Regions from separate parts of the Streptomyces rapamycinicus NRRL 5491 genome, predicted to be linked through region 3. Evidence: riboswitches for the same ligand, from Rfam matches in the RefSeq annotation. Region 3 holds a riboswitch; each other region holds the start of a gene.
What was found. A riboswitch is a leader RNA that binds a small molecule or an ion and turns the genes downstream of it on or off. The one in region 3 is predicted to bind S-adenosylmethionine.
Positions count from the first base shown of each region.

Region 1: another riboswitch for S-adenosylmethionine. It lies ahead of thrC (threonine synthase); the one in region 3 lies ahead of LIV37_RS36135 (aminotransferase class V-fold PLP-dependent enzyme).
Region 2: another riboswitch for S-adenosylmethionine. It lies ahead of LIV37_RS06395 (glutathione S-transferase C-terminal domain-containing protein); the one in region 3 lies ahead of LIV37_RS36135 (aminotransferase class V-fold PLP-dependent enzyme).

Region 1 covers NZ_CP085193.1:6,699,333-6,703,849, reverse strand. The annotation lists gene thrC (threonine synthase) at 1-1,159, opposite strand, end outside; SAM riboswitch class I at 1,178-1,319, opposite strand; gene LIV37_RS28195 (glucosyl-3-phosphoglycerate synthase) at 1,534-2,481, shown strand; gene LIV37_RS28190 (alpha,alpha-trehalose-phosphate synthase (UDP-forming)) at 2,738-4,246, shown strand; gene otsB (trehalose-phosphatase) at 4,299-4,517, opposite strand, start outside.
Region 2 covers NZ_CP085193.1:1,557,860-1,562,376, forward strand. The annotation lists gene LIV37_RS06380 (CU044_5270 family protein) at 1-281, shown strand, start outside; gene LIV37_RS06385 (Fpg/Nei family DNA glycosylase) at 364-1,152, opposite strand; gene LIV37_RS06390 (PP2C family protein-serine/threonine phosphatase) at 1,238-2,383, shown strand; SAM riboswitch class IV at 2,509-2,655, shown strand; gene LIV37_RS06395 (glutathione S-transferase C-terminal domain-containing protein) at 3,003-3,848, shown strand; gene LIV37_RS06400 (LysR family transcriptional regulator) at 3,911-4,517, opposite strand, start outside.
Region 3 covers NZ_CP085193.1:8,610,377-8,614,893, forward strand. The annotation lists gene qcrB (cytochrome bc1 complex cytochrome b subunit) at 1-429, shown strand, start outside; gene trpD (anthranilate phosphoribosyltransferase) at 607-1,680, shown strand; SAM riboswitch class IV at 1,856-1,974, shown strand; gene LIV37_RS36135 (aminotransferase class V-fold PLP-dependent enzyme) at 2,179-3,567, shown strand; gene LIV37_RS36140 (Lrp/AsnC ligand binding domain-containing protein) at 4,260-4,517, opposite strand, start outside.

The DNA of each region.
Region 1 (4,517 bases), 1.9 Mb from region 3:
CGAGCAACCCGTCCTCGATCAGCTTCTTGGTCACGCCGACGGTCACGCCGCCCGCGGTCTCCGCGAAGATCCCCTCGGTGCGGGCCAGCAGCTTGATGGCGTCGACGATCTGCTCGTCGTTCACGTCCTCCACCGCGCCGCCCGTACGGCGGGCGATGTCCAGGACGTACGGGCCGTCCGCGGGGTTGCCGATGGCCAGCGACTTGGCGATGGTCCGCGGCTTCTGCGGCCGGACGACGTCATGGCCGGCCTTGAAGGCGGCGGAGACCGGGGAGCAGCCCTCGGCCTGGGCGCCGAAGATCTTGTAGGGCCTGTCCTCGACCAGACCGATCGCGATCAGCTCCTTCAGCCCCTTGTCGATCTTGGTGAGCTGGGAGCCGGAGGCGATCGGGACGACGATCTGGTCCGGCAGCCGCCAGCCGAGCTGCTCGCAGATCTCGTACGCCAGGGTCTTGGAGCCCTCGCCGTAGTACGGCCGCAGATTGACGTTGACGAAGCCCCAGCCCTCGCCCGCCGGGTCGCCGATCAGCTCGCTGCAGAAGCGGTTGACGTCGTCGTAGTTGCCCTCGATGCCGACCAGCTCACCGCCGTAGACCGCGGCCATGACGACCTTGCCCGCCTCCAGGTCGTGCGGGATGAAGACGCAGGAGCGGAAGCCCGCACGGGCGGCCGCGGCGCCCACCGCGCCGGCGAGGTTGCCGGTGGAGGAGCAGGAGAGGGTGGTGAAGCCGAAGGTGCGGGCGGCCTGGACGGCGATGGCGACGACCCGGTCCTTGAAGGAGTGGGTCGGGTTCCCGGAGTCGTCCTTGATGTGCAGCTCACCGGTGACGCCGAGCTCACGGGCGAGGTTGTCGGCCTTGACCAGCTGGGTGAAGCCGGGGTTCAGGCTCGGCAGATCCGCCACGTCCGCCGGGACGGGCAGCAGCGGGGCGTAGCGCCAGATGCTGTTCGGGCCGGCTTCGATCCGCCGGCGCAGCCCCTCCGGGTCGCCGGCCGGGAGCTCGTACGCGACCTCGAGGGGCCCGAAACAGGCCTCGCACGCGAAGATCGGACCCAGCTCGAACCGCTCACCGCACTCCCGGCAGGACAATGCGACGGCGGGGCCGAAGGCACCGGAGGCGGAGGAAGTGGTTGAGCTTTCTACTGACTGCACAGCCATGGATGGCGAGGCCCTTTCTCCTCATCTTCCTCGCGACGCATTTCGCCACGAGACGGAATTGGCACCTTCCCGAGCTGGGAGCCTCGCTGCGGAATGCGAGATCAGCTGGAGGGTTGCCGGGGCTTCAACGGGCCGTTCCCTCTGCCCCTCTGGATGAGCGGTATGGCACCGGGCGGACCCGGGGCGTTTGTCGGCACGGGCCTCGTCGGTACCTCGGTACCTCGGTAAACACCGAGGTCGACCCCGACATACGACGGCCATGTGCGTTGTTCAAGACTGTAACCGAAGGCCCGGATGGTTGAGCTAGCCGTCCGATGCGCGAGATGGATCACAGCGATCACAACAGGCCCGATCACAACAGGGGAGACACACAGGTGCTGGATGAGGTGGAGCGCTGGCTGAAGCGTCGCTCCTGGTCTGCCGACGACCGTCCGCTGGATCGCCTGCCGGCCGCGAAGCGGGCCGCGGGGACGACGGTGAGCGTGGTCCTGCCCGCCCTGAACGAGGAGGCCACGGTCGGTGAGATCGCCGACACGATCCGGCGTGAGCTGATGGGCGGGGCTACGCCGCTGGTGGACGAGCTGGTGGTGCTGGACTCCGGTTCCACGGACCGCACCGCCGAGGTCGCCGCGGCGGCGGGCGCCACCGTCGTCCCCCGCGACTCGCTGCTGCCCCGGCTGCCCGCGCTGCCCGGCAAGGGCGAGGTGCTGTGGCGGTCCCTGCTCGCCACGAGCGGCGACATCGTCTGCTTCATCGACGCCGACCTGCGGGAATTCGAACCGCGCTTTGTCTCGGGGATCGTCGGTCCGCTGCTGACCGACCCCACGCTGGAGCTGGTCAAGGGCATGTACGACCGCCCGCTCGGCGAGGTCGCGGGCCAGGGCGGCCGGGTCACCGAGCTGGTCGCCCGCCCGCTGCTGAATCTGCACTGGCCCCAGCTGGCCGGATTCGTCCAGCCGCTGGGCGGGGAGTACGCGGCGCGCCGCTCGCTGCTGGAGCGGCTGCCCTTCCCGGTCGGCTACGGCGTCGAGCTCGGGCTGCTGGTCGACGCGCTGCACACGGTGGGGCTCGACGCGCTCGGCCAGGTGGACATCGGGGTGCGCAAACACCGCCACCAGGACGGGCAGGCGCTCGGCCGGATGGCGGCCGCGATCTACCGCACCGCACAGCTGCGGCTGGCCCGGGGCCACTTGGTGCGGCCGCGGCTGACCCAGTTCGACCGGGGCGAGAACGGCTTCGAACCGCGCACCACGCCCGTGGACACCGAGGAGCGGCCGCCGATGATCGAGATCCCGGAGTACACGGCGCGCCGCGCGGCGTGAACGCACGGCGGGACGCGTGGCACAGCGCGGCACGGCGCGACGTGACGCGCGGCATGGCGTGACGCGTGACGGGCGGCATGGCGTGACGCGCGGCATGGCGCCGGGCTGCGGCTCGGCACCCACGGCGGGGGCCGAACCTTGGCCCCCACGGAGGGACAGCGTCCTGGCGCTTACGTGGCCGGAACCGGAATAGCACCTACGGGGCAAGAAACCGTACGTACGTTTGCGCGGGGCCGCGCCTGGCTAGGCTCGCGACATGGCAGTTCCGCGCACCGCCCCGATCCTGGTCGCGTCCAACCGCGGCCCGGTCTCGTACACCCTGGGCGAGGACGGCTCGCTCACCGCCCGGCGCGGCGGTGGCGGGCTGGTCTCCGGGCTCAGCGCGATCGGCCCCGAGTCGGGTGGGGTGTGGGTGTGCGCGGCGCTCGGCGAGGGCGACCGCGAGGCGGCCCGGCGGGCCGGGGACAGCCATCTGAACCCCGGTGACACCGGCGGCCAGCAGGTGCGGATGCTCGACATCGCGCCGGACGTCTTCGCCGCCGCGTACAACGGCGTCGCCAATTCGGTGCTGTGGTTCGTCCACCACCTGCTCTACCAGACCCCCGTCGAGCCGGTCTTCGACGCGGAGTTCGCCGAGCAGTGGGCGGCCTACGAGAGCTATAACGCGGCCTTCGCGGACGCGCTCGCCCAGGAGGCGGTGGACGAGGCCGTCGTCCTGGTGCAGGACTACCACCTGGCGCTGGTGCCCGCGTTGCTCCGCGAGCGCCGCCCCGACCTGCGGATCGGTCACTTCTCCCACACCCCCTGGGCCCCGCCGGACTACTACCGGCTGCTGCCGGACGACGTCGCGGCGGGGGTGCTGCGCGGCATCCTCGGCGGCGACCGCGCCGCGTTCCTCACCGAGCGCTGGGCCACCGCCTTCGCCGACTGCTGCGCGGCGGTGCTGGGCGCGGAGATCGTCCGGGACGGCGACGGTGGCGGTGGCAGTGGCGGCGGGGACGGTGGCGACGGGGACGGTGGCGGTGGCGGCATTGCGACGGCCGTGCGCTTCGAGGGCCGGGAGACCCGGCTGGGCGTCCACGGCCTGGGCGCGGACGCGGACTTCCTGCGGCAGCGGTCGCGCGAGGCCGATGTGGACGAACGGCTGAGCACTCTGCGGGCGCAGATCGGGCCGGGCCGGAAGTCGATCGTCCGGGTGGACCGTACCGAGCTGTCCAAGAACATCGTGCGCGGGCTGCTGGCCTACCGGCGGCTGCTGGAGACCCGCCCCGAGTGGCGCGAGCGCGTGGTGCACGTCGCCTTCGCCTACCCCTCGCGCCAGGACCTCGCGGTCTACCGCGACTACACCGAGCGGGTGCGGCGGATCGCGGACGAGATCAACGAGGAGTACGGCACGGAGGGCTGGACCCCGGTCGCCCTGCATGTGAAGGACGACTTCGCCCGGTCCCTCGCGGCCTACCGGCTGGCGGACGTGGCGCTGGTCAACCCCATCCGGGACGGGATGAACCTGGTGGCCAAGGAGGTCCCGGTGGTCTCCGAGCGGGGCTGCGCGCTGGTGCTGTCCCGGGAGGCGGGCGCGTACGCCGAACTGGGCGAGGACGCGCTGGTGGTGAACCCGTACGACGTGGAGGGCACGGCCCGCGCGCTGCACGAGGCGCTGCGCATGAGCGACGGCGAGCGCGCGGACCGCACCAAGCGGCTCGCCGCCGCGGCGACCGCGCTCCCGCCACAGGCATGGTTCCTGGCGCAGCTGCGGGCGCTGTAGACCGCCGCTGTCCGGTGGGTCCGGTGGGTAGCGGCCGCCGTACCGGCGAGCCCTACGCGGCTTCGCCGCTGACCGCGGCGGCCAGGGCCGACAGCAGGTCCACCACGCCCGCCGGGCCGTCGACCACCAGGTCGGCCCGCTTGGCGAGCTCGGTCACCTCCGTGCTGCCGCTGCACACCAGCACCCCCGGCACCCCCTCCTCGCGCAGCCGCTCCACCGCCGCGAACGCGGCCAGGTCGCCAAGGTCGTCGCCCGCGTAGAGCACGGCTTC
Region 2 (4,517 bases), 7.1 Mb from region 3:
CCTTCCGCTCGGTGTGGACCCCGGGTCCGCGCCACAGGGCGGACATCGTCACGCTGCTCTCCGGGATCGAGGGGCTTCGCCCGGCGGGCAGGGTCACCGACCGGCTCGGCCGGGAGGGGCAGGGGTTCCGGTTCACCAGCACCCCCGGGGCCCGCTACCTGATCGTCCTCGACCCGGACGACGGCGGGGTGCTGGACATCGAGGAGACCTTCTCCCAGGACGATCCCGAGTACCGGGTGAAAGCGGGCGACGTGATGTCCTACACGGCCTACATCTCCTGACCACCGGCCACGGCGGGAGGGACGGGCAGGAGGGACGCGGGCAGGAGGGACGCGGCCGGGGTACCGGTGGCCCGGTCGGCCGTCAGGGGTCCTCACGCTGGCAGTGGGGGCACCACAGGCTGGTCCGCCCGGAGATCCGGCCGCGGCGCAGCGGATTGCCGCAGCGGGGGCAGTGCGGATCCGGATCGTCGCGCCGCCCGGTGAGCCAGTCCGGGTCGTCCGGCACCCGCCCCGCCCGTACCGAGGCGCGCAGCACCTCGCGCAGCGCGCTGTGCAGCTCATCGCGCTCGTCGTCGGTCAGCGCGTTCACCGGCCGCCGCGGATGGATCCGGGCGTGCCACAGGATCTCGTCGCCGAGCAGATTGCCGAGTCCGGCGATCACGGCCTGGTCGGTCAGGGTGGCCTTGACGCGTCCGCGCCGCCCTTCCAGCAGCCGGTCCAGATCGGCCCGGCTCAGCGAGAGCGCGTCCGGGCCCTGGTCGCCGATGATCCGGTCGATGTCGTCGTCGGTGGCGGCGAGCCAGATGCCCTGGAGTTTGCGCTGGTCCTCGTAGCCGAGGCGGTGGCCGTCGTCGAGGTCGAAGGCGACGCGCTGGAACCGGCCGGCCGGTTCGGAGTCCGCCCCGCAGACCAGCCGCCCGGTCATCCCGAAGTGGAGCACGACGGTGGGCCCGTCGGTGGGGGCGATCAGCCACTTGCCGTGGCGGCGCGGTGCCGCGAAGCGGCGGCCCTTGAGGTCGCGCTTCAGCCGCTGCGCGGTCACCCCGTGCAGCACCCCCGGATCGGCCACCTCCGCCCGCTCTACGCGGTGGCCCTGGGCGCAGGAGGCGAGCGTCCGCCGGAACCCCTCGACGTCCGGAAGCTCGGGCATAGCGTCAGGCTACGCCCGGGGCTTCCGTAGCGCGTTGTGGAGACCACCCCCGTTCGGGGGTCTTCATCGGATAAAGTACCCAATTATGCGATTCATGCGCGCCGCCCCGGGGGTGAGCGGTCGCAGCCAGACGCTGTTCGCGATCACACGGTGTCTGCCGTTCCTGGTCCTGGCCGCGGTACTCAGCATCGAGCTCTCCCCCGCGCACACCCTCTACACCGGCCCGCTGCTCTCCCCGGCGCCGGCGCTGGCGGCGGTGACCATGGGGCCGGTCGGCACCGTCGGGGTGGCGGTGCTGGCGGGCGTGGTCAGCGCGATCACCGCCATCCACAACGACGCCTGGGACACCCCGCAGGTGTACACGAATCTGCTGGCCCTGCTGGTGGTGGCGGTGGCGAGCGTGGCGACCAGCGCGGTGCGGGTGCGCCGGGACCGCGAGCTGGCCCATATCCGCCGGATCGCCGAGGTGTCCCAGAACGTGGTGCTGCGGCCGCTGCCCGCCCGGATGGGCGTGGTCAACACCGCCAGCGTCTATCTGGCGGCCGAGCGCGGTGCGCAGATCGGCGGGGACCTCTACGAGGCGATGTGCACCCGCTACGGAGTGCGGCTGATCGTCGGCGATGTGCGGGGAAAGGGGCTGGCCGCGGTGCGGTCCGCCGCGGCCGTCGTGGGCGCCTTCCGGGAGGCGGTGCACTACGAGCGGGACCTCGCCGAGGTGATGCACCGCTGTGCGGCCGCGCTGGCGCGCGAGTACGAGTTGCTTGACCGCTCCCAGCTGCAGGATCCGCAGGAGCTCGAGGAGCAGTTCGTCACCGTGCTCCTCGCCCAGGTGACGGACGAGTCGCTGATCCAGCTGATCAACCGCGGCCATCCGCCGCCCCTGGTGATGCGCGGGCGCGAGGTGCGCTCCCTGGACCCGGCGCGCCCGCTGCCGCCGCTCGGCCTCGAGGAGTTCCTCCGCCCGCCCGCGATCGGCGTCGAGGCCTTTCCGTTCCTGCCCGGTGACCGGCTGTTGCTGCACACCGACGGGGTGGTCGAGGCCCGCAACAACGACAACGAGTTCTTTCCGCTGCACCGGACCATGGAGTCGCTGGACTGCGCCACCCCGTCCGAGTACCTGGACGGGCTGCGCCACGCCCTGGTCCAGCACACCGAGGGACGGCTGGCGGACGACGCGGCCATGGTCCTCATCGAGCGGGACGTCGGCGGCCCGGACCGGCCGTTCCGCTGAGCCGGTCGCGCCACCCGCCGAGCCGGTCGTGCCAGGGCGCCGTACATCCGCCGTACCGTCCGCCGGTGTTGGCCGCTTCGGCATGGGTTGACGCCCTCGCGGAGCGCGACGAGACTGTCAGGGACGGTCACGATTGTCAGCGCCCACCGTGCGGAACCCCCGCTCAGATGGGTCATCGGCCCCGGCTCGTTGACAGGCAACCCTTCTCCCGCGACGGGGTGCCCCCGGGTGACGACCAGGTTCCGTCGGCGTGGACGGGACAAGCGCGGTCTCGCTGCCTCGCGAGCCCCCGATGATGGGATCGGTGGAGATGCCCAGGACCGACAGCCACGGGGACGGCGCCCTCCGGCGTCCCCGTCCGTTGTCCCCGCTCCGCCGGCTCCACCTCCTGACCAGACGGCTGCACATCGATCTGCTGCGCATCTGCAGCGCCTCCAGTCCAGCTCTCTGAGTCGGCTCGAGTCGACACGGTCACCGAGCGCGGTCCCGCGCCGCCGGGGGCCGGGTGTGTCCCGGCACCGTCCCGGCTGGCGCCCCGCGCGGGCTTCCCTTCCGTCGCGCCATCGGCGCCGCCCCGACCGGCGGTGGCCGGGGCTTTTCGTCACTGCCTTGGAGAGCCATGTCCGAGACGTTTCCGGTCAGTTCAGGTCCTGCCGCTCTTCTCGACCCCGACCCCTGCTCGCCCCGACCCCTACTCGCCCCGCCCGCGCCACCGCACCGCTTCCGCAGCCGCATCGGCGTCGACCTCGCCGGTGGCTTCTATCCGGTGCCGCATCGCTATCGGCTCTATCTCTCCGCGAGCTGTCCGCTCTCACTGCGCGTCTCCATCACCCTCGATCTGCTCGGGCTGCGGGACACCGTGGCCACCACCCTCGTCGGGCTCCCGGACGACACCCCCGAGGCGTACGCCGCGCTGCGCGGGGCCTACGAGGCCACCTGGCACCGCTACGGCGGACCGGTGGACGCGCCCGCGCTGTGCGACCGCTGGACCGGACGTGTCGTCAGCAATCACACGCCCGACATCCTGCGCGACCTCGCCGGCCATCTGAGCGACGACCACGGAACCGGAGGCCCCGCGCTGCGCCCGGCGGCCCTCGCTACCGACATCGACGCCCTCCGGGACCTCATCGACGCGGACATCATCCACGCCGCCCGGCAGGCGGGGACGGCAGCCGGGGTGGAGTGCCGGGAGGCGGCGCTGGAGCGGCTGCTGACCGCCCTCGGCCGGTTCGACCGCGGGCTGACGGCCGCGCCGTACGCCCTGGGCGAGGAGCTGACCGCCGCCGATGTGGACCTGTGGGTGGCCCTGGTACAGCTGGACACCGAGCACCGGCTCCTCCTGGACGCCGACGCGGCCGACCGGGTCTCCCGCCATGGGCAGCTGCGCGCCTATGTACGGCGGCTGCACGCCCACCCGGCCTTCCACACCACGCTTCCGGAGGCCCTCCAGGACGAGATGTCCTGAGCGGGCGCCGAGGTGCCCGGAGAGGACGTCCAGGTGTCCTGAGAGGACGTCATGGCGAGCCGTCAGGCGGCGGCTCGGGGCCAGTCGTCCAGGCTCTGGTGGTGGCGCACCGCCTCTGCCAGCGCCCCCATCCCGAGGTCGATCAGCGGGTTCCGCAGGCTGCCCCGGCGTACGCAGGTGAGGATCCGCCGCGTCGGCATGTTCTCGCCCGCCACCGGCACCCGCGCCACCTCCTGGCCCGCCGGGCCCTCGGCCAGCCGTGGGATGAGCGACACGCCCAGCCCGTTCCCGACCAGCGACCAGACCGCCGACCAGTGGGTGGCGGCGTGCACGATCCGCGGTGAGAACCCGGCCGCCGCGCACAGCATCCGCACCCGCTGGGCGTGGTCGCAGGTGCCCGGGTCGGCGACGATCCAGTCCTCGGCCGCCGCGTCCTCCAGCCGCACCGACACCGCCCCCGCCAGCCGGTGGTCGGCGGGCACGAGCATGATGTGCGGCTCCTCCAGCAGGGGGGTCTGCTCGAACCGCGCGTCATCCGGCGGCGGCCCACCCTCGATGGGTTCCACGACCGCGAGATCCACCTCGCCCGCCACCAGCAGGTCCATGCTCTCCTCGGTGTCGCACTCGCGCACCTGCACCAGCAGGTCGGGGTGGCTGCGCCGCAGCCGC
Region 3 (4,517 bases):
CTGTGGGCCACTCACTTCCACCTGTCGATCAACTCGATCACGTGGTTCGTGCGGATCGGCTTCTTCGCCGGCCCGGTCCTGGCGTTCATCGCCACCAAGCGGGTCTGCCTCGGCCTCCAGCGGCGCGACAAGGACAAGGTGCTGCACGGCCGCGAGACCGGCATCATCAAGCGGCTGCCGCACGGTGAGTTCATCGAGGTCCACGAGCCGCTCTCGCAGGAGCAGCTGCACACGCTCACCCAGCACGACCAGCCCGAGCCCTACGAGATCGGCCCGGAGGTCGACGAGAACGGGGTCAAGCGGAAGATAAAGCGTTCCCAGAAGCTCCGTTCGAAGCTCTCCAAGGGCTACTACGGCGGGGACAACGTCATTCCGAAGCCGACCCGCGAGGAGCACCACGAGATCACCAGCGGCCACGGCCACCACTGATCTCCCGGTACCTCCGCAGCGACCGGTTTCTTCATACAGCTACGCCACAGACCAGGGCCCCGGCCCGGACCACACGGTCCGGCCGGGGCCCCGGCCGTGCGGCCGATAGGCTTGCGACGGGCCGCTGAAGTGCGCGGACCCCTTCCCTGCCCACCCCCACGGATCCAGGAGCGGACCATGGACGTTGTGACCCCCGCCGGAGGCGACAGCACCGCGACGGCCCGCACCTGGCCGGACGTACTGAGCTCGCTGATCGCCGGCCGGGACCTCGATGCCGACGACACCGCCTGGGCCATGGACCGGATCATGCGGGGCGAGGCCACCGACGCCCAGATCGCCGGTTTCGCGATCGCGCTGCGTGCCAAGGGCGAGACGGTCTCCGAGGTGGCCGGTCTGGTGCGGGCCATGTACGAGCACGCCCGGGTGATCGAGGTGCCCGGGGCGACCGTGGACATCGTGGGCACCGGCGGCGACCGCGCCAGGACCGTCAACATCTCCACCATGTCCGCGCTGGTCGTCGCCGGTACCGGCGCACGGGTGGTCAAGCACGGCAACCGCGCCGCGTCCTCCGCCAGCGGCGCCTCCGACGTGCTGGAGAAGCTCGGCGTCAACCTGGACATCACCCCCGAGCGGGTGGTCGAGGTCGCCGAGGAGGCCGGGATCACCTTCTGCTTCGCGGTGAAGTTCCACCCCTCGCTGCGGCATGTCGCCTCGGCCCGCCGCGAACTGGGCGTCGCCACCCCGTTCAACCTGCTCGGCCCGCTGACCAACCCGGCGAAGGTCACCTGCCAGGCGACCGGGGTCGCCGACGCCCGTATGGCGCCCATCATCGCAGGGGTGCTGGCCGAGCGGGGCTCCTCCGCGCTGGTCGTCCGGGGCGACGACGGGCTGGACGAACTCACCGTGACCACGACCTCCCAGGTGTGGGAGGTCCGGGACGGCGCCGTGCGCCAGGAGACGTTCGACCCCCGGGACGTGGGCGTCGAACGGGCCCCCGTGGAGGCCCTGCGCGGCGCGGACGCCTCGTACAACGCCGATGTGGCACGTCGGCTGCTGGCGGGCGAGCGGGGCCCGGTCCGGGACGCGGTGCTGCTGAACTCGGCGGCGGCGCTGGTGGCGCTCGAACCGGACCCGGGGGACAAGCCCCTGACGGACCGGATCGGGGCGGGTGCGGCGCGGGCCGCCGAGTCGATCGACTCGGGCGCGGCGCGCGACGTCCTGGAGCGGTGGGTCCGGGCCACCCACGCCTAGGCGGTCCGGCGGGTCTTGGCGGCTGGGGCTCCGCCCCTTGACCCCTGGGGTTCTGAGGTCTGGCAGCCCTTGCCACGCCGGACGCCCCTGCGCGGGCCCCTTACGGTGCCCATGGTCTGTCCGGGATGCGGACAGACCATGGGCACCGGCGTCTGACATGGCATACTCCTGCCCAGGTCACGAGCGACAGCGACTACGGCCCCGGCCCGCTGTCCGGCAACCCTCCGTCCGTGGCGGGGTGCCCCGGGTGATGACCAGGCCGCCAGGCAGCGAGGCCGGCGGCAAGCGCGGACCCCTCGCACTAGGGGTCCTGGTGGTCGAGGGAGTTCTTCCGTGATGCAGCGAATGCGCTAGGGCCGAGCGGCCCGTCTCTCCTCCATGTGCTCCGCGCGGTGCGGCCGTGCGTCGAGCGATTTCCCGCGCCCTTTTTCGGCCGGCTCGCCGCCGCCGTTTCCGTGCGCGTCACGCATTCCTTCGACCCCCTCGGGAGACTTCGCCATGTCCGCGCGCCCCGCTGCCACCACCGCCACCTCTTCCTCTTCCGCCACCGCCTGTGAGCCGCTGCCCGTGCTGGGCGACGATGTCCTGGTCCCCCTGGTCACCGGCGGTGAGGTGAGCTACGCGGCGCTCGACTACGCCGCCAGCGCCCCCGCGCTGCGGCGGGTCTGGGACGACATCGCCGCGTACGCGCCCTACTACGGCAGCGTGCACCGCGGGGCGGGCTACCTCTCGCAGCTGTCCACCGACCTCTTCGAGAACAGCCGTAAGGACGTCGCCGCCTTCCTGGGCTGCCGCGAGGACGACCAGGTCGTCTTCACCCGCTCCACCACCGATTCGCTCAACCTCCTGGCCGCCGTGGCGCCCCTGGGCACCGAGGTCTTCGTCTTCGAGACCGAGCACCACGCCTCGCTGCTGCCGTGGGAGCAGCGGGAGGACATCACCGTCCGCTACCTCAGCGCCCCGCGCTCCCCGCGGCAGGCGGTGCAGACGCTGGAGAAGGCGCTCGCGGGGCGCGCCGGGGGCCCGGCGCTGGTGTGCGTGACCGGCGCGTCCAATGTGACCGGCGAACTGTGGCCGGTGCGGGAGCTGGCAGAGGCCGCGCACGCCCACGGCGCCCGTATCGTCCTGGACGCCGCGCAGCTGGCCCCGCACCATCCCGTGGACATCGCCGGGGCGGACGTCGACTGGGTGGCCTTCTCCGGACACAAGCTGTACGCGCCCTTCGGGGCCGGAGTGCTGGCCGGGCGGGCGGACTGGCTGCGCGAGGCCCGGCCGTATCTCGCGGGCGGCGGCGCCAGCCGTAAGGTCACCCGCAGGGACGACGGCGGCGTCGACGTCGAGTGGCACACCACCGCCGCCCGGCACGAGGCGGGCTCGCCGAACGTCATCGGCGTCTACGCGATCGCGTCGGCCTGCAAGGCGCTGACCGAGGCCGGTTTCGAGGGCCTGGTCGCCCGTGAGCGGCAGCTGATCGAGAAGGTGCGGACGGGGCTCGCCGAGGTGCCCGAGGTGCGGGTGCTCTCGCTGTTCGGCGACGACGCGCCCCGGGTCGGCGTGCTGTCGTTCGTGGTGGAGGGGTGGAACAGCTCCCACTTCGCGGCGGCGCTCTCCGCGGAGTACGGCATCGGCGTACGCGACGGGCTGTTCTGCGCCCATCCGCTGGTCCGCACCCTGCTGGACAGCGAGCCCGACGAGCCGGGCGAGTGCGGCGCGCCCGAGGCCGCGCCGGGGGAGCGGTCGCTGAACGCGATCCGGGTCAGCTTCGGGGCGGGCACGCCCGACGAGCATGTGGAGCGTTTCGTGGGCGCCGTGAAGGAACTGGTGCGCGACGGCGCCCGCTGGAACTACCGCACTGAGGACGGCCGCTGCGTCCCGGACCGCGGCTGAGCCCGTTTGGCCCAGCAGCCCGGCGCGCGCCGGGCCCTGCCGGGGCCCTTTCCCCTCCCTGCCCCTCCTCGCAACCAGGGGCTCCGCCCCTGGACCCCAGGAGACCGACGAGCCGACCGCCGCCGCCGTGAACACCTGCACCGGCGAGCCGGTCGCGGGTGGCGCGGCGGATGACCGGGCGCGTCCGGGCGTCCGGCCGGGGTCTGGGGCGGAGTCCCGGTCTCGCTTCGTTCCTGGACCCGGGGGTCGATGAGCCGACCGCGGCCGCGATCAGCTGACCGGCCAGGGTGCCGACCGCGTCACCTGTGAGGCGGTGGTCGAGTGGCCGGCCGGTGAGCGGGGCCAGGGGGTCCGTGGGGCGGGTAGTGAGGGCGTGAATACCTGCACCGGCGGGCTGGCCGCGTCGCCGCGCCGACGCGGCGGATGACTGGGCGGACGCCCGCGCGCTTCCGGGTTGTCCGGCCGGGGTCTGGGGGAGCGCCGGTTTCGCGTCGCCCCTGGGTTTCGGGGGTGACGAGGCGGCCGTCGTCGTGAGCGCTTGCGGCGGTGGGTTGATCGCGGTCGGCGGGCCGACGGGGCGGATGGCCGGGCGGGCCTTCGCGCGCGTCCGGGGTCTGGGGTGGAACCCCAGTTGCGGGAAGGGGCGGGAGGGGAATGGCCCGCCGCAGGCGTCACGAGCCGCCAGACACCCTCTAGCCGTCCAGGCCGATCGCGAACGCCGCCTCCAGGTCGTGCTGCGAGTACGTCCGGAAGGCGATGTGGGTCTCGGTCGAGGCGACCCCCGGCAGCTTGCTGATCTGGCCCGTGATGATGTCCGCGAGGTCGTCGTGCCGTGCCACCCGCACCATCGCGATCAGATCGTGCGCGCCGGTGACCGAGTAGACCTCGCTCACACCCTCCAGCGCGGCGATCTTCTCGGCGGTCTCCGGGATCTGGTCCACGTTGGTCTT